3 regions of the Actinomadura rubrobrunea NBRC 15275 genome follow, and region 3 is predicted to be linked to each of the others. Evidence: riboswitches for the same ligand, from Rfam matches in the RefSeq annotation. Region 3 holds a riboswitch; each other region holds the start of a gene.
What was found. Region 3 has a riboswitch for cyclic di-AMP ahead of AR3_RS16445 (CHAP domain-containing protein). Riboswitches for the same ligand answer to the same signal wherever they lie in the genome.

Region 1: it holds a riboswitch for cyclic di-AMP, as region 3 does, so the genes downstream of both, AR3_RS09920 (coiled-coil domain-containing protein) here and AR3_RS16445 (CHAP domain-containing protein) in region 3, are expected to answer to the same signal.
Region 2: it holds a riboswitch for cyclic di-AMP, as region 3 does, so the genes downstream of both, AR3_RS10050 (C40 family peptidase) here and AR3_RS16445 (CHAP domain-containing protein) in region 3, are expected to answer to the same signal.

Annotation. Positions count from the first base shown of each region.
Region 1 is NZ_BCQU01000023.1:69,904-76,923, reverse strand. It holds gene AR3_RS09935 (sterol carrier family protein) at 1-260, opposite strand, end outside; gene AR3_RS09930 (serine/threonine protein kinase) at 488-2,281, shown strand; gene AR3_RS09925 (S8 family peptidase) at 2,432-3,598, shown strand; cyclic di-AMP (ydaO/yuaA leader) riboswitch at 3,791-3,964, shown strand; gene AR3_RS09920 (coiled-coil domain-containing protein) at 3,968-4,912, shown strand; gene purL (phosphoribosylformylglycinamidine synthase subunit PurL) at 5,110-7,020, opposite strand, start outside.
Region 2 is NZ_BCQU01000024.1:28,316-35,335, reverse strand. It holds gene AR3_RS10060 (FHA domain-containing protein) at 1-909, shown strand, start outside; gene typA (translational GTPase TypA) at 1,030-2,886, opposite strand; cyclic di-AMP (ydaO/yuaA leader) riboswitch at 3,092-3,263, shown strand; gene AR3_RS10050 (C40 family peptidase) at 3,305-4,291, shown strand; gene AR3_RS10045 (hypothetical protein) at 4,439-5,083, opposite strand; gene AR3_RS31485 (SUKH-4 family immunity protein) at 5,162-5,461, opposite strand; gene AR3_RS10035 (UvrD-helicase domain-containing protein) at 5,815-7,020, shown strand, end outside.
Region 3 is NZ_BCQU01000048.1:28,568-35,587, reverse strand. It holds gene AR3_RS16450 (bifunctional glycosyltransferase/CDP-glycerol:glycerophosphate glycerophosphotransferase) at 1-1,740, opposite strand, end outside; gene AR3_RS16445 (CHAP domain-containing protein) at 1,888-2,601, opposite strand; cyclic di-AMP (ydaO/yuaA leader) riboswitch at 2,614-2,766, opposite strand; gene AR3_RS16440 (serine hydrolase) at 3,007-3,705, opposite strand; tRNA gene AR3_RS16435 (tRNA-Pro) at 3,850-3,923, shown strand; gene AR3_RS16430 (NUDIX hydrolase) at 4,879-5,307, shown strand; gene AR3_RS16425 (helix-turn-helix transcriptional regulator) at 5,551-6,462, opposite strand; gene AR3_RS16420 (NAD(P)-dependent oxidoreductase) at 6,562-7,020, shown strand, end outside.

The DNA.
Region 1 (7,020 bases), on a different contig from region 3:
CACTGCACCGCGGCGTACGGGGGGACCCGGACCTCGACGGAGCGTCCGGGGGCCAGCTCGGCGAGGCGGTCGAGCAGCTCCCGTACGGCGCCGCGCAGGACCGCGCGGGCCGGTTCGGCGCCCGCGTCCTGAGCGGCCAGCGCGGTGTCCAGTGCGGCGCGGCGCAGGTCGGCGGGCTCGTCGCCGCCGCAGTAGGGAGGGAGGCCGAGCGCGGCGCGTTCCTCGTCGAGGAGGTCCCGGGTGAGCTGTTGTCGCGGCATCGGGACGAACGGTACCGGGTCGCGGCGGTCGCGTCCTCATGGCTTGGGCGCGCGGACACCCCCGCAACCCGGTAAAAATGTGACGGTTTGTCGACACGAGGCCGCACGCATCACGGCACGGCGCACGCGGGGGCGCGGTGCGGGGCGTCGTCCCGCACGGCGGAGAGAGCAGGAGACGGGGGGCATGCCGGGGCGAGGCCCGGCGCGACGACACGGAGGTTCGCACAATGGCCGAGGCGCTGCCCCTGCAGCCCGGTGATCCGCGTCGAATCGGCGGCCACGAGATCATCGCGCGGCTGGGCGCGGGCGGGCAGGGCACGGTGTTCCTCGGCCGGGGCCCGGCCGGACGCTCCGTCGCGGTCAAACTGCTGCACCTGCGGCTGAGCGGGGAGCCGGCGGCCCGGTCGCGGTTCGTCGGCGCGCTGGCGCCCGCGCGCCGGGTGATGGGCTGCTGCACCGCGGCGATCCTCGACGCCGACGTCGACGGCGACCGTCCGTTCGTGGTCGGCGACTACGTGGACGGCCCCTCGCTGCAGCGGCTGGTCGACGAGGAGGGGCCGCGCGGCGGCGCGGTGATGGAGCGGCTGGCCGCCGGCATCATGATCGCGGTCACGGCGGCGCACCAGGCCGGAACGGCGCACCACGACCTCAAGCCGCGCAACGTGCTGCTCGGCCGCAGCGGCCCGATGGTGACGGACCTCGGGGTGGTCCAGGCCCTGGAGGCCGTGTCCGCGGCGCCGACCGGCAGGGTCACCGACGATCCGTCGTACAAGGCGCCCGAGCAGCTCAGCGGCATGGGCGTCGGCCCGGCCGCGGACGTGTTCGCCTGGGCGGCCACGCTGCTGTTCGCCGCCTCGGGGACGGCGCCGTTCGCCGGGGCCTCGCCGTCGGAGATCATGCAGCGGATCGTGTACGACGACCCGGACGTGTCGGTGCTGCCGCGGACGCTGCGGGACGCGGTCGCCGACGCGCTCGCCAAGGACCCGAAGAGCCGTCCGTCCGCGCGGGACCTGCTGGACAGGCTGATGGGCGAGGCGGGCGCGCTGACGTCCCGCATGCCGTCCGCGATGGTGTCCGAGGCGCGGATGCTGCTCGACGACCGGACGCCGCCCGCCCTGCAGACGACCCCGGAGGTGCTGCCCGTGCAGCTGCCGCCGCCCACGCAGGCTCCGGCGGCGGCGCAGCCGCCTCCCCCGGTGTCGGTCCAGCCGCCGCCTGCGGCGCCCGAGCCCGCGTCGGTCGGCGCCGCGTCGCTGCGGGTGCCGGTGCGCGACGAGGCGCCGTTCGACAGCCGCAGCCTCGGGGCCGGGGACGCGACGCAGGCCATGCCGCCTCTGGCGGCGTCGTCCGTCGAGGACCCGGCGGACGTCAAGACGGCGCCGACGCCGCACCTCATCCCGGGCATGGACGAGGGGCCGCGCGACGACGACCGCCGCCAGGCCACGGCGATCATGGAGATGCGGCCGGACGCGTCGCGTCCGGCGCCGCTGTCCTTCCTGTCGCGCCTGTCGGAGCTGCCGGTGGTCGGGGCGCTGCCGCGGCCGAGCAGCCACGTGCTGGGCGTGGCGCTGTCGCTGTTCATCGGGGTGGCGGTCGGCATCGCGATCATCGCGCTGGTGCTGTGGCCGCAGTTCCGCAGCGACTCGGCGGAGCAGCCGCAGCGGGCCGATCCGGCGACGCAGGCCGCGGACGACCGTCCGGTCAGCGTGATCCCCCCGGCGTTCGCGGGCACCTGGCGCGGCACGGCGATCAACCCGGGGCGCGGCGCCCAGTTCCCGGTCGAGGTGAGCTTCGAGGCCGGGGCGACGTCCGCCCGCGCCTTCTATCCCAAGGAGCGCTGCTCGGGCACGCTGACGCTGACCCAGGGCACCAGCCGGGCGCTGCGCATGGCGTTGACCATCGCCAAGCCGTGCACGAGCGGGAACGTGCAGATCACGCTGCAGCAGGACGGGACGTTGCAGTACGTGTGGACGAGCCCCAACGGCAAGGCCACCTACCACGCGCGCCTGGCCCGCGTCTGAGCGCGCGGGCCGCGCGCATTCCTTCGACTGACCACTTCGCGCCGATTTGCCGGTTTGGCGGTTGGTCGGGGGTCTGTCTCCATTAAGGTGCGCCCTGTCGACGCGTCTTGATCTTGGGCATGGACGCGTCGCAGGCAAAGGAGACTCCCTGTGCGCCCTGTCCCCCCTCGTCTCTTCCTCGTCACCGGCGCCGTCGCGTCCGCCGTGGTCGTCGGCGCCGCTCCACTCGCCCTGGCCGCGCCCGAGCCCGTCCGGGTCGAGGTCACGGCCGCGCGGGGCACCCCCGTTCCGGGCTCGTACATCGTGACGCTCAAGGACGGCGCCTCGGCGGCGTCCACCGCCGCCCGAGTGAAGGCCCGGTCGGTCCGGCGGTTCGGGGGCGCGCTGAACGGCTTCGCCGCCACGCTGAACACCGAGCAGCTGGACGAGCTGCGCCGCCGCCGCGACGTCGTCGCCATCGAGCAGGACCAGATCTACCGCGCGACCGCCAAGCAGTCGTCGCCCCCGTGGGGCCTGGACCGCATCGACCAGCGCAAGCTGCCGCTGTCGAAGTCGTACTCCTACAAGAACACCGGCAGCGGCGTGACCGCCTACGTCATCGACAGCGGGATCGCCTGGTCGCACCCGCAGTTCGAGGGCCGCGCCAAGTCGGTGTGGCACGCCCCGTCCTTCTCCGACGGCTGGGACTGCGACGGGCACGGCACGCACGTGGCGGGCACGATCGGCGCCAAGACCTACGGCGTGGCCAAGAAGGTCAACCTGCGGTCGCTGCGCGTGCTGGACTGCCAGGGCAACGGCCGGCTGTCCGACGTGATCGCCGCCGTCGACTGGACGCGCAAGAACGCCGTCAAGCCCGCGGTCGCCAACCTGTCCCTCGGCGGCCCCAAGTCGACCGCGCTGAACACCGCCCTGACGAACCTGTCCAAGTCGGGGGTCTTCGTCGCCGTCGCGGCGGGCAACGAGAACAAGAACGCCTGCAACTACTCCCCGGCCAGCGCCGGATGGGTGCAGGCGGTCGGCGCTGCGACCATCCACGACAACCGCGCGACCTTCTCCAACTACGGCTCCTGCGTGGACATCTTCGCGCCCGGCTACGGCATCACGTCGGCCTGGCCCGGCGGCGGGAAGGCGTCGCTGACCGGGACGTCCATGGCGTCCCCGCACGTCGCCGGGGTCGCGGCGCTCTACCTGCAGACGCACCGCAGCGCCTCGTTCCCGACCGTGCAGAAGTGGCTGAACGACAACGCCACCAAGAGCCGCCTGGGACGCATCCCGAAGGGCACCGCCAACAGGCTGCTCTACAAGGCCGGCCTTTGACCGTCGCCTGACCGGAGCTTGGTCCCCTGCCGGTCACGGCAGGGGACCCGGGCGACGGAAAGGGCGCTCTTGTCTCGTTTCCCGCTCATCTCACCCGCCTCATGGGTCTAACCTTGGCCAAGAGCCGACCAGTTCCTTAAAGTGGCGATCGCCCGCGGGCGCGGGCATGATCGCAGCACTGATCGGCAGGCTGGCTCGAGCCAGCCGAATCCCGCATCCGTACTACGGACGGGAACCGGGGACCCAACGCCGGGCGGCCAGCCAGGTCTAGTCGGCATCGGGGTGAATTCGCGGCTCCGCCGCGATAGGGCTGACCCTCCGCCCGAACCCGTCAGCTAACCCGGTAGGCGTCACAGGAGAGGAGAGGACGTGGAGAGCCCGAGCTCCACCCGCCCACGTCGTGTCGTCAGAGTGCGGCGCCCCGCCCTGGCTCTCATCGTCGCCGCAGCCGCCGCCCTGGTGACGACGGCGGGAACGACCCCCGCACAGGCCGACCCGGGTGACCTCGGCCGGCTCAGCAAGCTGAACAAGCAGATCGCGCAGCTCGACAAGGAGTACGGCGGCGACCTGGCCAAGCTCAAGGACGCCCAGTACGGCATCAAGAAGGCCCGGCAGAAGCAGCGCCTGCTCCAGCAGGACCTCGACAGCGCGCGCATCATCGTGGCGCAGATGGCCGCGTCCCAGTACATGACCGGCACCACCGACCCGGCCGTGGCGGTGCTGGCCAGCGACGACCCCGACAACGTGCTGAACAACGCCAGCCTGGTCAGCCACGTGGCGTCCAACCAGGCCGCCAAGGTCCGCCAGATCGAACGGCTGGTGGCCGAGCAGCGCAAGGCGCGCGAGGAGTACGAGCGCAAGGTCCAGGAGCTGGAGAAGGACATCCAGGACCTGCGCGCGCAGAAGCGCAGGGTCCAGGCGCTGATCAAGAAGTTCAAGCCCGAGTCGCCCAGCTCCGGGATGGGCGGGGTCACCCCCCGCATGCTGAAGGTCAAGAACACCATCGACATCGAGTTCGGGCCGTTCCCGATCATCGGGTGCGTGCGGCTCACCGGCGACCCGCAGGACCACGCGACCGGCCGCGCCTGCGACTTCATGGTCAGCACCGGCGGCACCATGCCGTCCGCCAGCGGCAAGGCCCAGGGCGACCGCGTGGCCGAGTACGCCGTCGCCAACGCCAACCGGCTGGGCATCAAGTACGTGATCTGGCGGCAGCGCATCTACGACGTGCGCAGCCCCGGCTGGCGGATGATGGAGAACCGCGGCGGCATCACCGCCAACCACTACGACCACGTCCACATCTCGGTCTTCTGACCGTCCCCGCACGCTGAGACGGCCGCAGACGCCGGATCTCGGCGCCCCGCCACCAAGATCGTGGGGCCGCCCGTCCGCTCCTTCCTCGAGCCTCCTGAGCGGCGATCGAGAGGCCGCCGCCGCATGGAACGGTGCAGGAAACGGCGAAGGCCGCCGCGCGGTGTCGGACCGTGCGGCGGCCTTCGCGTCGAGGACCGTCAGTCGTCGGCGTAGCTGGGCAGCGTCGGCTCGTGGGCCTCCCGCAGCTCCGCGAGCGAGATCGAGAACAGCTCCTGCGGCTGCCCGTCGGCTCCGCGCGCCGAGATGTGCAGCGCGTCGCCGCCCGTCACGCCGAGCTGGGTGACCGGCACCCCGGCGGCCTCGCACAGCGCCGCCAGGCGCCCCTCCGAGCCCGGACGGATCGCCACCACGGCGCGCGCCACCGACTCGCTGAACAGCGACACGAACGGGTCGCCGGGCAGCGTGATGCGGGCGCCCAGTCCGCCGCGCAGGCACGACTCCACCAGCGCCTGCGACAGGCCGCCGTCGGACAGGTCGTGCGCGGCCGACAGCAGCCCCTCGCGCGCCGCCGCGACCAGCACCGACGCCAGCGCCGCCTCGGCGGGCAGGTCGACCTTCGGCGGCAGACCGCCCAGGTGCCCGTACACGACGTGCGCCCACTCCGAGCCGCCGAACTCCTCGCGCGTCGTGCCCAGCAGCGCCAGCGTGGCGCCCTCGCTGCTGAACGCGATGCCGACGCGGCGCCGCACGTCGTCGTGCACGCCCAGCACGCCCACGACCGGCGTCGGGTTGATCGGCGTCGAACCGGTCTGGTTGTAGAAGCTGACGTTGCCGCCGGTGACCGGGGTGCCCAGGTAGCGGCAGGCGTCCGCCAGCCCCTCCACGGCGCGCGCGAACTGCCACATCACGCCCGGGTCCTCGGGCGACCCGAAGTTCAGGCAGTTGGTCACCGCGAGCGGGCGGGCGCCGGTGGCGGCCACGTTCCGGTACGCCTCCGACAGCGCCAGCTGCGCCCCCGAGTACGGGTCGAGGCGGGTGTAGCGGCCGTTGCCGTCCAGCGACAGCGCGATGCCCAGGCCCGACTCGTCGTCCACCCGCACCACGCCCGCGTCCTCGGGCATGGCCAGGACGGTGTTGCCCATGACGTACCGGTCGTACTGCGAGGTGATCCAGGTCTTGTTCGCCAGGTTCGGCGACCCGGCCAGCCACAGCACGGTGCGGCGCAGCTCCTCGGCGGTGGACGGGCGGGTCAGCCGGCCGGGGGTGTCGGACTGCAGCGCCGCCAGGTCCGCCGGGGGCTCGTACGGCCGGTGGTACACCGGCCCCTCGTCGGCCGCGGTGCCCGGCGGAATGTCCACGATCTTCTCGCCGCGCCAGGTCATCACCAGCCGGCCGGTGTCGGTGACCGCGCCGATCACGGTGGCGGGGATCTCCCACTTGGCGCAGATCTCCAGGAAGCGGTCGACCTTGGCGGGCTCGACCACCGCCATCATGCGCTCCTGCGACTCGCTCATGAGGATCTCCTCGGGTCGCAGGGTGGGGTCGCGCAGCGGAACGGCGTCGAGCTCGATGTGCATGCCGCCGGTGCCCGCGGCCGCCAGCTCGGTGGTGGCGCACGACACCCCGGCCGCGCCGAGATCCTGGATGCCCACCACCAGGTCCTCGCGGAACAGCTCCTGGCAGCACTCGATCAGCAGCTTCTCCATGAAGGGGTCGCCGACCTGGACGCTGGGCCGCTTGGCCTGCGACGCCTCGTCGAAGTTCGCCGAGGCCAGCACGGACGCGCCGCCGATGCCGTCGGGGCCGGTGCCCGCGCCGAACAGGATCACCCGGTTGCCCGGGCCGGGCGCGACGGCCCGCTTGATGTCCTCGTGGCGCATCACGCCCACGCACAGGGCGTTGACGAGCGGGTTCTGCGCGTAGCACGCGTCGAAGACGGTCTCGCCGCCGATGTTGGGCAGGCCCAGGGAGTTGCCGTAGCCGCTGATCCCGGCCACCACGCCCGGCAGCACCCGCTGGGTGTCGGGGGCGTCGGCGGGCCCGAACCGCAGCGAGTCCATGATCGCGACGGGGCGGGCGCCCATCGACATGATGTCGCGGACGATGCC
Region 2 (7,020 bases), on a different contig from region 3:
TACCAGCAGACGCCGCAGCACCAGGCGCCGCCGCAGGACCCGTGGGCGCAGCAACAGCAGCAGGGGGCGGAGGCGTGGAACCCGCCGGTGCAGGCCCCTGCCCCGCCGCAGCACCAGGCTCCCCAGCACCAGGCGCCGCCGCAGGACCCCTGGGCGCAGCAACAGCAGCAGGGCCCGGGCGGGGGCGGCCAGCAGATGGACAGCCCTTGGGGGCAGGCCACGCCGCCGCCCATGCCCGAGCAGCACTGGGGGCCGCCGCAGCAGCAGGCGCCGCCCGCGCACGAGCCGCACCAGCAGCACGGCCCGGGTCCGCAGCCGCACGCGCCGGCGGACAACCCGTACGCTCCGGCCGATAACCCGTACGCTCCGGCCGACAACCCGTACGCGCCGCCGTCGCACCAGCCGGAGTCCCGGGCCCCGATGCCGCCGACGTACGGGCGCGAGGCGACGCTGGTGCCGCCCGAGGCGCACCAGCAGCGGTCCCCGCAGGGCCGCCCGGACAGCACCGCGCTCATGTGCCCCTATTGCGAGGCGGTGCTGAGCAACCCGGGCGCGGCGCAGTGCGACTCGTGCCTGCGTCCGCTGCCGTCGTCCCAAAGCTCGCCAGTGCTGCGCGTGCAGTTCCCCAGCGGGGAGATCAAGGTGACGGTGGGCCAGCACCTGGTGCTGGGCCGCGACGCGGGCCAGTCCCCCGTCGCGTCCACCTTCACCCAGTACGACAACGTGTCCCGGCGCCACTCGACGGTCTGGCTGGACCCGTCGGGCACCGCGTGGGTGCGTGACGAGGGCTCCACCAACGGCACCTTCGTCAACGGCGAGCGGCTTCCGCGGGGCGTCGAGGCCCCGCTCCGCGACGGCGACCAGCTCCGCCTCGCCGCCGACGTCACCGGCACCGTGAGCCTGAAGTAGACGCCGACGCAATCGTCACCGGGCGGCGGTCCTTCCCCACGGGAGGGCCGCCGCCCGCGCGCACGCACGCACCCTGCCCACTCGAAGGCGCGCCGCGCCTGATCGGCGTGTCGGAGCGGATCAGCCGCCGGAGCGCTTGGTGCGGGCGCGGATGCGTTCGCGTTCCTTGGCGTCCAGGACGACCTTGCGCAGCCGGACGGCCGACGGGGTGACCTCGACGCACTCGTCCTCGCGGCAGAACTCCAGGGCCTCCTCAAGCGACAGCTGCCGCGGCGGGGTGAGCCGCTCGAGCTCCTCGCCGGTGGACGAGCGGATGTTGGTGAGCTTCTTCTCCTTGCAGATGTTGACGTCCATGTCGTCGGCGCGGGAGTTCTCACCGACGATCATGCCCTCGTAGACCTCGGTGCCCGGGCCGACGAAGAACGTGCCGCGCTCCTGCAGGTTCAAGATGGCGTAGGCGGTGGCGACGCCGGACCGGTCGGCGACCAGCGAGCCGGTGGGACGGGTGCGCAGCTCGCCGAACCACGGCTCGTAGCCCTCGAACACGTGGTGGGCGATGCCGGTGCCGCGGGTCTCGGTGAGGAACTCGGTGCGGAACCCGATCAGGCCGCGCGCCGGGACCAGGAACTCCAGCCGGATCCACCCGGTGCCGTGGTTGGTCATGTGCTCCATGCGGCCCTTGCGGACGGCCATGAGCTGGGTGACCGCGCCCAGGTACTCCTCGGGGATGTCGATGGTGAGCCGCTCGACGGGCTCGTGCTTCTTGCCGTCGATGTCCTTGGCGACGACCTGGGGCTTGCCGACGGTCAGCTCGTAGCCCTCGCGGCGCATGTTCTCCACCAGGACGGCCAGGGCCAGCTCGCCGCGGCCCTGCACCTCCCACGCGTCGGGGCGGTCGGTGGGCAGCACCCGGATGGAGACGTTGCCGACCAGCTCGCGGTCCAGGCGCTCCTTGACGAGCCGGGCGGTGACCTTGGTGCCCTTCTCGCGCCCGGCCAGCGGACCGGTGTTGGTGCCGATCGTCATGGAGATGGCGGGCTCGTCCACGGTGATCAGCGGCAGCGGGCGCGGGTCGTCCGGGTCGGCGATGGTCTCGCCGATCATGATCTCGGGGATGCCGGCGATGGCGATGATGTCGCCGGGCCCGGCCTCGTCGGCGGGCTTGCGCTCCAGCGCCTCGGTCATCAGCAGCTCGCTGACGCGCACCCGTTCGACGCTGCCGTCGCGGCGGCACCAGGCGACCTGCTGGCCCTTCTTGATGGTGCCCGCGTGCATCCGGCACAGCGCGATGCGGCCGAGGTAGCTGGAGGCGTCGAGGTTGGTGACGTGCGCCTGCAGCGGCGCGTCGGGGTCGTAGGACGGCGGCGGGACGGTGTCCTTGATCACCTGGAACAGCGGTTCCAGGTCGGGCGAGTCGGGCAGCTCGCCGTTGCCGGGGGCCTGCAGGGACGCCCGGCCCGCGCGGCCCGAGGCGTAGACGATCGGGAAGTCGATCTGGTCGTCGTCGGCGCCGAGGTCCAGGAACAGCTCGTAGGTCTCGTCCACGACCTCGGGGATGCGGGCGTCCGGCCGGTCGGTCTTGTTGATGACCAGGATGACCGGCAGCCGGGCCTCCAGGGCCTTGCGCAGCACGAACCGGGTCTGCGGCAGCGGGCCCTCGCTGGCGTCCACCAGCAGCACCACCCCGTCGACCATGGACAGGCCGCGCTCGACCTCGCCGCCGAAGTCGGCGTGGCCGGGCGTGTCGATGATGTTGATGGTGAGCCCGCCGTGCCGGACGGCGGTGTTCTTGGCGAGGATGGTGATGCCCTTCTCCCGCTCCAGGGCGTCGGAGTCCAGGACGCGCTCGTCGACGTCCTGGTTCTCGCGGAACGCCCCGGACTGCCAGAGCATGGCGTCGACCAGCGTCGTCTTGCCGTGGTCTACGTGAGCGACGATCGCGACGTTGCGGAGGTCGTCGCGGGTGCAGATGGGCATGCGCTTCTCGCTCTGGTGGAGGATCCGGGAGTCGCTGCGGACCCGCAGCCTTCCCGATTCTACTTGCCGGTCCGGAAGGCCCCGCCGGACCGCCCGACCCGTTTCACCCCATATGCCCTGGTTGCCGCACTTTACGGTTTCTTTGTACTCTCTGCGGACCCGGTCGTCCGGAGCCCGCAGGACGACGCGCGGGCTGCGGCCGGGCCGCCGAATCCCCCCAGCGGGGAGCCGGGGAACCACGTCCGAGGCGCCGTCCTCAGGACTCGGGGTGAATCGACGCAGGTCGCACCGTCCGCGGTGACGCGCGCGCCTGCGCGTAGGGCGAACTCCCGGCCCGAACCCGTCAGCTAACCCGGCAGGCGGACGAGGAGAGGAGTGCACGACCTTGCCCCCCGGTCACCGTGCACGGCGCGTCGCCGTGTCCACCGTCACAGCCACCGCCGCGGCGGTCGCCCTCAGCTGGGTCCTCGCGCCCGCCGCCACGGCCCCCACCGGTCCGCTGCGGCTCGCCGCCGCGGCGGCCCCCGCCGATCCCGGCCGTCCCACCGAAAGAGAGCTGCGCAAGCGGCTGGACGAGCTCAACACCGAGGCCGAGCGGCTGACCGAGCGGTTCAACAAGGCGCGCGTCGAACTGGCCAAGGCCCGGCGCGCCGAACGGGACGCCGCCAAGACCGCGGCCGAGCTCGAGGCCAAGGCCGCCCCCGCCCGCGCCCAGCTCGGCAGGCTCGCCGCCGCCAGCTACATGAGCGGCGGCCCCGACGCGCTGTTCCTGGCGAGCGGCGACGCCGAAGCCCTGTCCGCGTCGGCGTACCTGGTGCAGAACCAGACCGCCGCGCTGGGCCGCCTCCAGGCTCAGATCGACCAGGCCGACCGGGCGCAGCGGGTCGCAGCCGCCAAGGCGGCGCAGGCCGAGCAGGCCGCCGCCCAGGTCAAAACCGCCCGCAAGGCGGCCAAGGCCAAGGTGGACGAGGTCGTCAAGCAGCTCGACAAGCTCACCACGACCAAGGCCAAGGATCCCCGCACCGGCCTGACCGCCACGGTCAAGGGCTCCGGCCTGCCCGCGAAGATGGCGCGCAAGGCGCTCACCAAGCTCGGCAGCCCGTACGTTTGGGGCGCCGCCGGCCCGAACAGCTTCGACTGCTCGGGCCTGGTGGTGTGGGCGTACGCGCAGGTCGGCAAGAAGGGCCTGCCGCACTACACCGGCGACCTCTACCAGCTGGGACGCAAGGTGTCGCGCAGCGAGCTGCGCTCGGGCGACCTGGTCTACTTCGGCTCCGACCTGCACCACATGGGCATATACCTGAGCGACGGCAAGTATCTTCACGCCCCGCAGACGGGCGACGTCGTCAAGATCTCCAGGCTGTCGGACCGCTCCGACTACGCCGGCGCCAACAGGATCTCGTAGAAGGGCCCCGTGTGATGGGGAGCGGCGGAGCCGCGCATTGGGATGCGGTTGACGCCGAGGCGACGTAAACCGCATCCCAATGCGCTCTCGAAAACCGAGGTTCTCTTCGAATACTGAGAAGTCCCCGTCCATGCCGGTCTGACGGCCTCAAGTCTGAGGAAGGTAATCCCGCCAGAACGGGACGGTCGCCCGCGGCCGCCACTCGTCCGTCAATTCAGGGCGCGGCTCCTGGAACTCTTGGTCGATGTAATCGACCAGGTCGGTCCCGTAGTAGACGATGTCCCAGCCGCGCATCGAGAGCACCGGATGCCCGAAGGTGCCGCGCCCCGCGGGCAGGAACCGGTGCGCATAAACCGGGACCATGGTGGGCACCTGCGCCAGCTCACGCCGTGCCGTCTCCACGGCTTCCTCAACGTCGTCCGGCCGTACTCCCCACTCGTGCCGCCAATGGCCGTGCCGAACGTCCCACAGCAGGGAGTCGACCGGCCAGTTGAGGTGTTCCCGCAGCTCATCGGGGTCGCCATTGCGCCAGTCCGGCCAAGGCCGCTCCCACGTCTGCCCTTCCTCCGGCGGTTTCCACACCGGCAGCCCGGCCGCCAGAAAGGCCCGGTGATCGTCGGCGAATTCGAATCCGTACTGCTCCTCGATGCGGGCGAACTCTTCGTCAGTCAGACCGGGTTCGATCACGCAGCAGCCCAATTGCGCCAGGCGACGCGCGGCCGCCTCCCCCAACCGGAGGCCCTCATCGCTGATCACCTGCACACGGTAACGCGCGACGTCGTATCCCGGCATCTGATAAAGGTCCGACTCGTGCCCGCCTGGCCCTGCAAGGCTCCGCCGTGTTTTCTTCGCCGGGGCCGGCCCCGACGCCTACAACTCGCCGCGCAGGTACCGGCGGTAGTGTTCGGCCAGTTCGCCGGTGGGCAGGTCCGGCCAGCGGGTGAGCGCCCCGGTGCGCCGGTCGACGACGAGCAGGCCGTTACCGCCGGGAACGGGTCGGGCGACGAACCCCTCGGCGAACTCTTCGATCACCAGCGGCACGCCGCGCGACCCCAGGTGCTCGTCCGCCCGGCGCCATGCGACGTTGTACAGCTCGTGGGGGCGAGCCGGCGCCGCGCCAGATGGTCCGAGCGGGTGCGGCTCGCTCTCGATCAGATGGGCCGTCCACACCCGCAGGACGCTCCCGCCGCCCAGCGCCAGCGGCCAGTCCCCGCCGATCCGGCAAGCACTGAGGCGACGCCGACATTGTTCTTGGACACATGCCTGGGGCAACGCTCCCGACTGAAGTCGGCCTGCTCCGACGCCGACAGCGGTCAGAGCCGACGCCTCCAGCGTTGGAAACCTGCGCCACAAGCGCGGCCTTCGAGCGCCGCCACGGCAGATGACAAAGTTTTGTCGTGCGGCGCGGAGTGTCTTCAGCTGACACCGAGAAGCGGAAAGCGCTCGCCGCAACATTATTGATTGACAGCCGATGACCACCTCTTGAAACTTTCTACCTGAGGACCGGGTCGAAGGGACCGCACGTGGCGCAGCTCGCGATCGCCAGGGAGTTCTTGACCGAGTACGCACGGCTGGAACGGCCCGTACGACGTGCCGTCGAACAGGCGATCAGCAAGTTCCAGGAGCATACGAACGCAGGGCTTCATCTTGAGCGCGTACGGAACTCCCGCGATCCGCGCATCCGCACGATCAGGATCGACAAGTTCTGGCGGGGCGTCGTGCTGGCTCCGGAGTCCGGTGACGTGTACTGCCTGCTGCGGGTCCTTCCGCACGACGACGCGTACGCCTACTGCCAGAGCCGTCGCTTCACGGTGAACCAGCGGCTCGGCGTGCTGGAGAGTCGCGATGAGCTGCAGTTGGAGACCATGGAGCCCGCCCTGCGCAAGGCGGCCGACGCGGCGGACCGGCGGCTCTTCGATGGCATCAGGGACTCCGACCTCAAGCGACTGGGCATCGATGAGGACGTCCTTCCGATCATCCGGCTGCTGACGCGCGAGGATCACCTGGAGGCGCTGCAGAAGCTGCTCCCTGCCGTGCAGTATGACGCGCTGCTGGCGCTGGCCTCCGGCATGACGGTCGAGGAGGCATGGGCGGAGGTCAGCAAGAACCTTGTCGATCCCGTCCCGCCCGAACGGGTGGATCCCGACGACCTCACCACGGCGATGGCCAGGACACCTGAGCGCGTGGTGTTCGTCGAAGGCCCGGAGGAACTCACCAGAATTCTCGCGCATCCGTTCGACGTCTGGCGTGTCTTCCTCCATCCCCAGCAACGCAGGATCGCCTATCGAGACGAATACAAGGGCCCCGCCATGGTGACCGGCGGCGCCGGCACCGGGAAGACCGTGACCGCCGTCCACCGGGCCGCGTTTCTGGCACGCCGGTACCAGAGCACGATGGAAACGCCGATTCTCCTGACGACCTACGGACGCGACCTGACCGACGCACTGCGCGACCAGGTGGCCCTGCTGGTGGACGACCCTGAGATCAGGGACCGCATCGAGGTCGCCACTACGGACAGGATCAGTTTCCGCGTCATCAAGGAGGCGCAGGGCGGCCGCGCCCCCGAACCGCTTACCGACACGGACCTCCGCAATCGTTGGAACGACGAAGCGGCCGAACTCGGCCTTCCCTACAGCGGGACTTTCTTGCTGAGCGAATGGGAACAGGTCGTATTGGCCCAGCGGCTGACCACCGAGCAGGCGTACGTGGCATGCGACCGGCGAGGACGC
Region 3 (7,020 bases):
CGCTGCCCACATGCGCCGGATTCCACGCCGTAGGCGCCGCCCCCACCGGGTGCGAGCCATGGCTGCGGCCATGCGCCACGCCGGTCCGTCCGCGTGCAGCACGAAGGCCAGACTCCCCCTGTAGGTGAGGCAGGGGCGCAGGCTCCTGGCCGTCAGCCGAGAAAAACGCGGGCGCACCGGCAGCAGCACGTGCTCCCAGGGATCGGCGTCACCGAGGCCCAAACCAGACGGACGGGTGACGATCCCCTCGCCGTCAACGCGGAGAACCAACCGCACGTCCCAGACGGGATCGACGATCCCGAGGGGTCGAATCTGCCGCTGAGGGTCGAATTCCGCTTCCCAGACGAGCCCGTTTCCCGCATGTGTCAGAGCCGCGGGAAGGCGGAAAACGCGCCTTGGACGCCGCCTGTCATACACCTCCAAACACGCCGACACATCAGCGTCCGGTGCCACCCTGCCGAGCGGATTGAGGACGCGTCCGGACAAGCGCACGCGGCCGTTCTTCACCACGAGTTCCGTGACCGTGTTGAGAGGACGCAGCTCACTGAGCCGACACCGGTGCAAACCCAGGTGCGTCACATCCAGAATTCGGCGCCCCTCGGCCGATGACGGGCATCGTCGACCCCAATAGACACGCCCGTCGCATCGCGTCAACTCGGTCGAGAGCACCGGGCGTTTGCCCCGATACTCCGCCGCCGCCAGCGCCGCTTCGTGGTCGCCCTCCCTCAGTAGGTACGCGACGATGGCCGCCATGGGCGGAGCCGCGTCGAACACCCGGGGATCGAGGCCCGCCAGATACTCGGCGGCCAGCGCGCAAAAGCCCTGCCGGTAGGCGGCGTCGCGATGCCGCAGCTCGCGCACGTAGAGCAGCAGATCATGCTTGACGAACTTGGCGTCCTTGACCAGCCGCAGCCTTTCGTCGCCGTGCCGCGACAGCAGCGCGTCGATGCGCCGGTGGATCTCCAGCCGGTCGGCGAAATTGGCCAGATCCGAACGCCGGTTGGAGATCGAACGCGCAGAGGGCTCCACCAGCCAGTTGTAGACGCGATGCGGAATGAGCGCCGTGCGCGCCGCCGCCAGATACGCCTCGGCCGTGAACAGCAGGTCCTCGTAGTGCAAGTGCTCCACGAACCGCAGCCCGGACCGTTCCAAGAAGCCGCGCCGGTAGAGCTTGTTGGTGGCCAGGGTGTCGTACAGCAGGTCCGGATTGTCGCGCAGCGAGCCGTAGACGGCCGTCCGCTGGTAAAGCCACGGGTACCAGAAGCTCTCCCGGGCCCGGCCCCGATCCACGCGGACGCGGGCGCACAGCCCCGAGACCAGGTCGGCGCCGGTGTCCTCGGCCGCGGTGAGCAGGTTGAGGCAGGCGTGCCGGTCCAGGACGTCGTCGCTGTCGAGGAACATCACATAGCGGCCGCGCGCCCGCTCCACGCCCGCGTTGCGCGGACGGCCGCACCCTCCCGAGTTGACCGGCAGCCGCACGGCCCGCACCCGTCCCGGAAGCTCGTCGGCCAGCCGCTCCGCCAGCGGCCCGGTCCCGTCGCGGCTGCCGTCGTCCACGACCACGACCTCGACGCCGTCCAGCGACTGCCGCAGCGCCGATCCGACCGCGCGAGGCAGCCGCCGCGCATCGTTGTAGGCGATCACGACGACGGTCACGTCCGGCGCCGGCGCGCCGCCGTCCCCGTGCGGGCCGGACCCGGACGGGACGTGCCCGGCCGGGAGATGCGGCCCTGTCCTCATGGACGCGTCCTCCCCCCGTCCTGGTCACGTGCCGGATTCTTTTCCGGGCACCGCAACGGCGGAGTAGAAGACACCACAAAATAGGTGAATGATTACGGCATTAAGGACGACGAGGGGCGCCCGGCACGAGCCGGACGCCTCGGCGCGTCACTCGGCGTCGTAGTCCGGGTAGCCGTAGCCCACGACGAGCGACTTGGACCGCACCCGCTTCCCCACGGCGTTGTCGATGTTCCCCTCGACCGTCGTGATGGTGCCGTCGCCGTTGTCCTTGACCACCAGGCCGACATGGTCGATGTCGGAGATGCTCCCGCGCGCGCCCTCACCCCAGTCGAAGAAGACCACGGCCCCGGGCTTGGCCTTGTGCCCCCACCGCCCCGTCTTGGCGAACCACCGGGCGTGCTGCACGGTGTAGGCGTCCCAGCCCATGTCCTTGACGCCGAGCTGGGCGCCGAGCCAGGAGATGAACATGTTGCACCACTCGGCGCCGTTGTAATCGTCCACGCTGAACCCGCCGTCACGCTTCGCCGTCAACCTCGCGTTCGGCGTCGAGACGAACCACCTGTGGTACTTGGTCTCCCGGTCGGGCCCTTCCCTCACCCCGACCTGCTCCAGGGCGAGCTGGACCGCCTCGGACGGCTCGACCTTGCGGATCGGCATCGCATACCCCGGAGGCTGCTGCCCGATGGCGGACGGGGCCCGCTCGACCTGCGCCTGGGCGTTCCTCTGCGTGGTCTGCGCCGCCGCGCTCTCGCCGGAAGGGGCCGCCAGGGCGAAGCCGACGGCCCCCGCCAGCACCGTCGCCATGGCGACGCCCACGCCCACATGGGCCTCGGCGGTTTGGGAAGCAAGTCGATCGGGCATGCAGAGAAACTCCTTGTCTCCCATGACGCCTACCGGGTTAGCTGACGGATTCGGGCCTGGAAGAGAGCCCTACGGCGCACTCGTCCGGCGCGCCGATTCACCCCGGGGCCTTATCGGCCCGACTGGGTCCCCGGCTCCGGTCCCCCGCATCGGGGACGGACTCGGCCGCGGCCGTCGCTGCCCACGGCGACCGCTCACTGGTCTGATCTCGCTGGGGGGCGCCATCATCGCGGCGGATCCTGACCGGCCGCGACGGGCCGCGACGCGTGGCGCGCGTCGCAGAGAGTCGGCTAGAAGCTAGCAAACATCCACGCCATGCCCCAAATAAGGTAAAGACGCCCAGAACCTCCAGAACCCCCGAAAGCCCGCCCCCTCACCGACACTCGCGCCCTGCCGTGACCATCCTCACAGCGGGCGGAGCCGCCTGGTCAACTCCGTGACCCTGGCCGCCGCAGTCGGGAACGACGTCCCCGCCGCCTGCAGCGTCAGCACCGCCATCACGTACCTCTCCCCCGGCCCCACCAGCCCCGTCGTGTGCAACACGGGCCGTCCCAGCCCCAGCTCCCCAAACTCCTCGCTGGCCGCGCCACCCTCGAAACCCGACCACCCCTGCTTGACCGCCCACGGCCTCGGCACGGCCCGCGGAATCCCGAAGTACTGGTCGTAGTGATCCGTCCCCCGCCGGGTGGCCCTGCGCAGCTCCCCCACCACCACGTCGCGATGCCCGGGCCGCGCCTCCTCCAGCAGGTACCGGTACATCACCACCACATCAGCGGCGCTGAGCGCCGTGTACCCCCAGAACTCCGGCTTGTCCGCAGGCGGAGGCCGGGTGTCGACGAGCCCCATCCGGCCGGCCATCCGCTCGACGATCTCCCCGCGCCCGCCCCGCCGCCACAGCGCCGAGGCCGCCGCGTCGTCGCTGGACCGCAGCATCGCCCGCAGCCGCGGATCGGGTTCCCCGCCGCGCTCCAGATGATCGAGCGCGATCAGGATCTTCACGACCGACGCCGACCGGAACACCTCACGCGCCCGATGCTCCCGCACCGTCTTGCCGGTCACCCGGTCGAACACCGCGTACCCGGCCCGCACACCCGGCGGCACCACCGGCGCCTCACTCCCCGGATCCGGCGACCGCTCCACCCCGCACACCACCGCGCTGAAGCCGACCAGAGTCCCGCCCCCGGGCAATCTCGGTACGCACGACTCCGCAGACTGCGCTAGAGTAATCACGCCTGCTGCGGCAGGCGCCGGGACGTAGCGCAGTTTGGCAGCGCACTTGACTGGGGGTCAAGGGGTCGTGGGTTCAAATCCCGCCGTCCCGACAGAGGTCAGAGGCCGGTTCCGATCACTCGGAACCGGCCTCTTCACTCTCTGAGCGACTAACTGAGTGACTACGCCCCCCTGATCGTGACCTGGGAAGATCCGATCCATCACCACGGGGACGGATCTGGCGGCTGCAGCCCAGCTGGTCTTGGATTCGCCACCGAAGCGGGCGAGGTCTCACCGTCCAGCGTTGGGGACCAGACGGGGGCCTGCGCAGATGCAGACTCAGCACCTCCCCCACCTCTGTGATCGACCGATGATTTTGGTGCAGATGCCCCTGCGCGACTGTCAGTCGCCCGTGTCTTCTGTAGGACGTGTACAGGAATGCCGCCGTCGGCCAGGTCAACCCCGTGTGCCGTAGGTCATGCCGCCGCCTGCCACTGCGATGGAGGCTGGCAAGGCCGTAACTACTCAGAGTGAGGCAGTGCAGAGACGTGCACTGCCCTGGAGAGCGGCAACCTCCTTCAGCACGTTGTTCGGCACAGAGCAGCCGAAGCAACGCGAGCGCCCCGCTTGTGGCGGCGGTCAGGAACTGGGCGCGAGGGTGATGCCCCCGGAGGCTTGCTAGCTCCAGGGGGGCGATACCTCCGGACGCGCCTGGCGCGCTGTCGGGCAGGTGATCCCTACAGGGTGATGAGCGACCGGCCGTGAGGTCCTGGCCCTCATCCGCCAGCTGCGGTTGCGATCCCTCCAGGGTGATGAGCGACCCGTGGACATGTTGACCCGGCCACCGTTGGCCAGCACGAAGTTGCGATCCCTCCAGGGTGATGAGCGACCCGAGGGTAAAGTCCCAGGTCACGCCACCAGAACGAGCTGCTCTCTCTGTCGATTTTGCAGCGACCCGGCGGTTGTGCAACTGCGCAGGTCAGCGAGGCACACACAGCGCGACGATCCACGTAGGACCAGGCGAGCGCTTGTAGCTTTTCTCTGCGAGCACGATCAGCAAGGGGAGCAATGCCAGACAGCCGCCACTCAGTCAGCGTCGCCGGCGTAGTCGTTGACGACCGCCGCCGGGCCCTGCTCATCCAACGACGCGACAACGGCCACTGGGAGGCACCGGGCGGCGTGCTGGAACGCGACGAAGACATCATCAGCGGCCTAAAGAGGGAGGTTCTCGAGGAGACAGGCCTGCATGTGACTCCCACAGCGCTGACTGGCATCTACAAGAACATGGCACGCGGCATCGTGGCGTTGGTCTTCCGCTGCACGGTCGAAGGCGGCACCCTTACCCCCTCAGACGAGAGCAAAGACTTCCGGTGGGCCAGCGCCGAAGAGGTCAAGCACCTAGCCACGGAAGCATTCGCCATCCGAGTCCTCGACGCCTTGTCCGATCTCCCCACAGTGCCCATCCGCCGGCACGACGGCGTCCACCTCATTCCCTGAAATTGTTAGGGCTCTCCAAATGCTCCATTTTCCGGGGCTCGACCGACCAGTTACTGACCGAGCCTGGTGCGGCACGCATGGCTTTCTCGAAAACGCGACTGCACTCTGCGCCAGTCTCCAAGAGACGAATCCCGACCGCGCTCACAGCAGCACTCCTGCGATGATCTGGGCTGTCACTGCCTGAGTGGGCATCGCGGCAATCGCGGTTGCCGCGGCGTGTTAGGGCAGCATCCGGGGCCGGCGTCACTCACCGACGAACTCACGGATGTGCCTGAGCTTGTCCCGCGCTTCAGACGCGTCGACGTCGCGGAGTGCCTGATCGCCTCTGTCACTTGAGTGAAGCAGGGTGAGCAGTTCCAGGCGCTCGGCGTCCTCCGTGCCAGGCTCCGCGGTGTAGACCATGATGTTGAGGTCGCTGCCCGCCACCTTAAGCACGTCGCAGTCGAGCGTCAGCGTGCCGACATCGGGATGGACGATCGTCTTGCGGGCCGCCTCGTGGTGACCGGCGACACCGGTCTCCCACAGTTCCGCGAATTCGTCGCTGTGCGCGCGCAGATCCGCGACCAGCCGCTTGAGCCGCTGGTCGCCCGGGTAACGCGCGGTAGCCGCACGAAGGTCGGCGACCAGCGCGGCCTGCAGGGCGCGCCGTGACTCCGAGGTGAGCCGCACCCGGTCGCTCAGGCCGAGGAAGGTGCGCCACAGCCCGTTGCGTTCGTGCCCGTTCCAGTCCGCCGGGTCGCCCATCAGGGCGGCGTAGGCCTGGTTGGCCACGAGCAGCGTCCAAGCCGCGTCGAACACCGCGACAGGAGTGCCGGTCAGGCGGTCCAGCATGCGCCGCACACTGGGAGTGAGTTCGGACGGCACGCACTCTGCCTGGGGCGGCTGGAGCCCGCCCAGCCGGAACAGGTGTGCGCGCTCGGCGGCCGACAGGCGAAGGGCGTCGGCCAGCGCTTCGATGACCTGCGCCGACGGATTGGTCGCGCGGCCCTGTTCGAGGCGGGTGATGTAGTCGACCGAGACGCCCGCCAGCTGGGCAAGCTCCTCGCGGCGCAACCCCGGGACGCGTCGTTGACCGACGGAGGGCAGTCCCGCGGCCTCCGGCGAGGTGCGATCGCGCCACCGGTGCAGGGTCCGCCCGAATTCCGTCGTCCCCATGTCCCCCAGTATGTCCGCCCGGTCGCACCGCCTAGTACTGGTGTTCCTAGGAAGCTCAGGGATCTGGCTGGCCGTCCCGGGCCGTCGCAGCCTTGCGGCATGGACACCGATCGCGACCGGCCGCACGTCGGTTTCATCGGCCTGGGCGACCAGGGCCTGCCCATGGCGACGGCCATCGCCGAGGCGGGTCTTCCCCTGCACGCCTGGGCGAGGCGGTCCACCTCTCTGGACGGCCTGCGCGGCGTGCCGCACGTCCGCCACGACGGCATCAGAGAGCTGGCCGCGTCGTGCGACATCGTCGGGTTGTGCGTCAGCACCGACGAAGACGTCCTGCAGTTGGTCACGGACGGACTGCTGGAGGCCCTGCGTCCGGGTACGGTCGTGGTGAACCACGGCACCGGCCTGCCCTCCAACGCGGTGCGGCTGACCGAGATCTGCGCACCGGCCGGGGTCGAGGTCCTGGACGCTCCGGTCAGCGGAGGACGGCCGGCCGCGGAGGAACGACGGCTGACCACCCTGGTCGGCGGACCGCGGACGGCCGTGGAGCGCTGCGAGCCC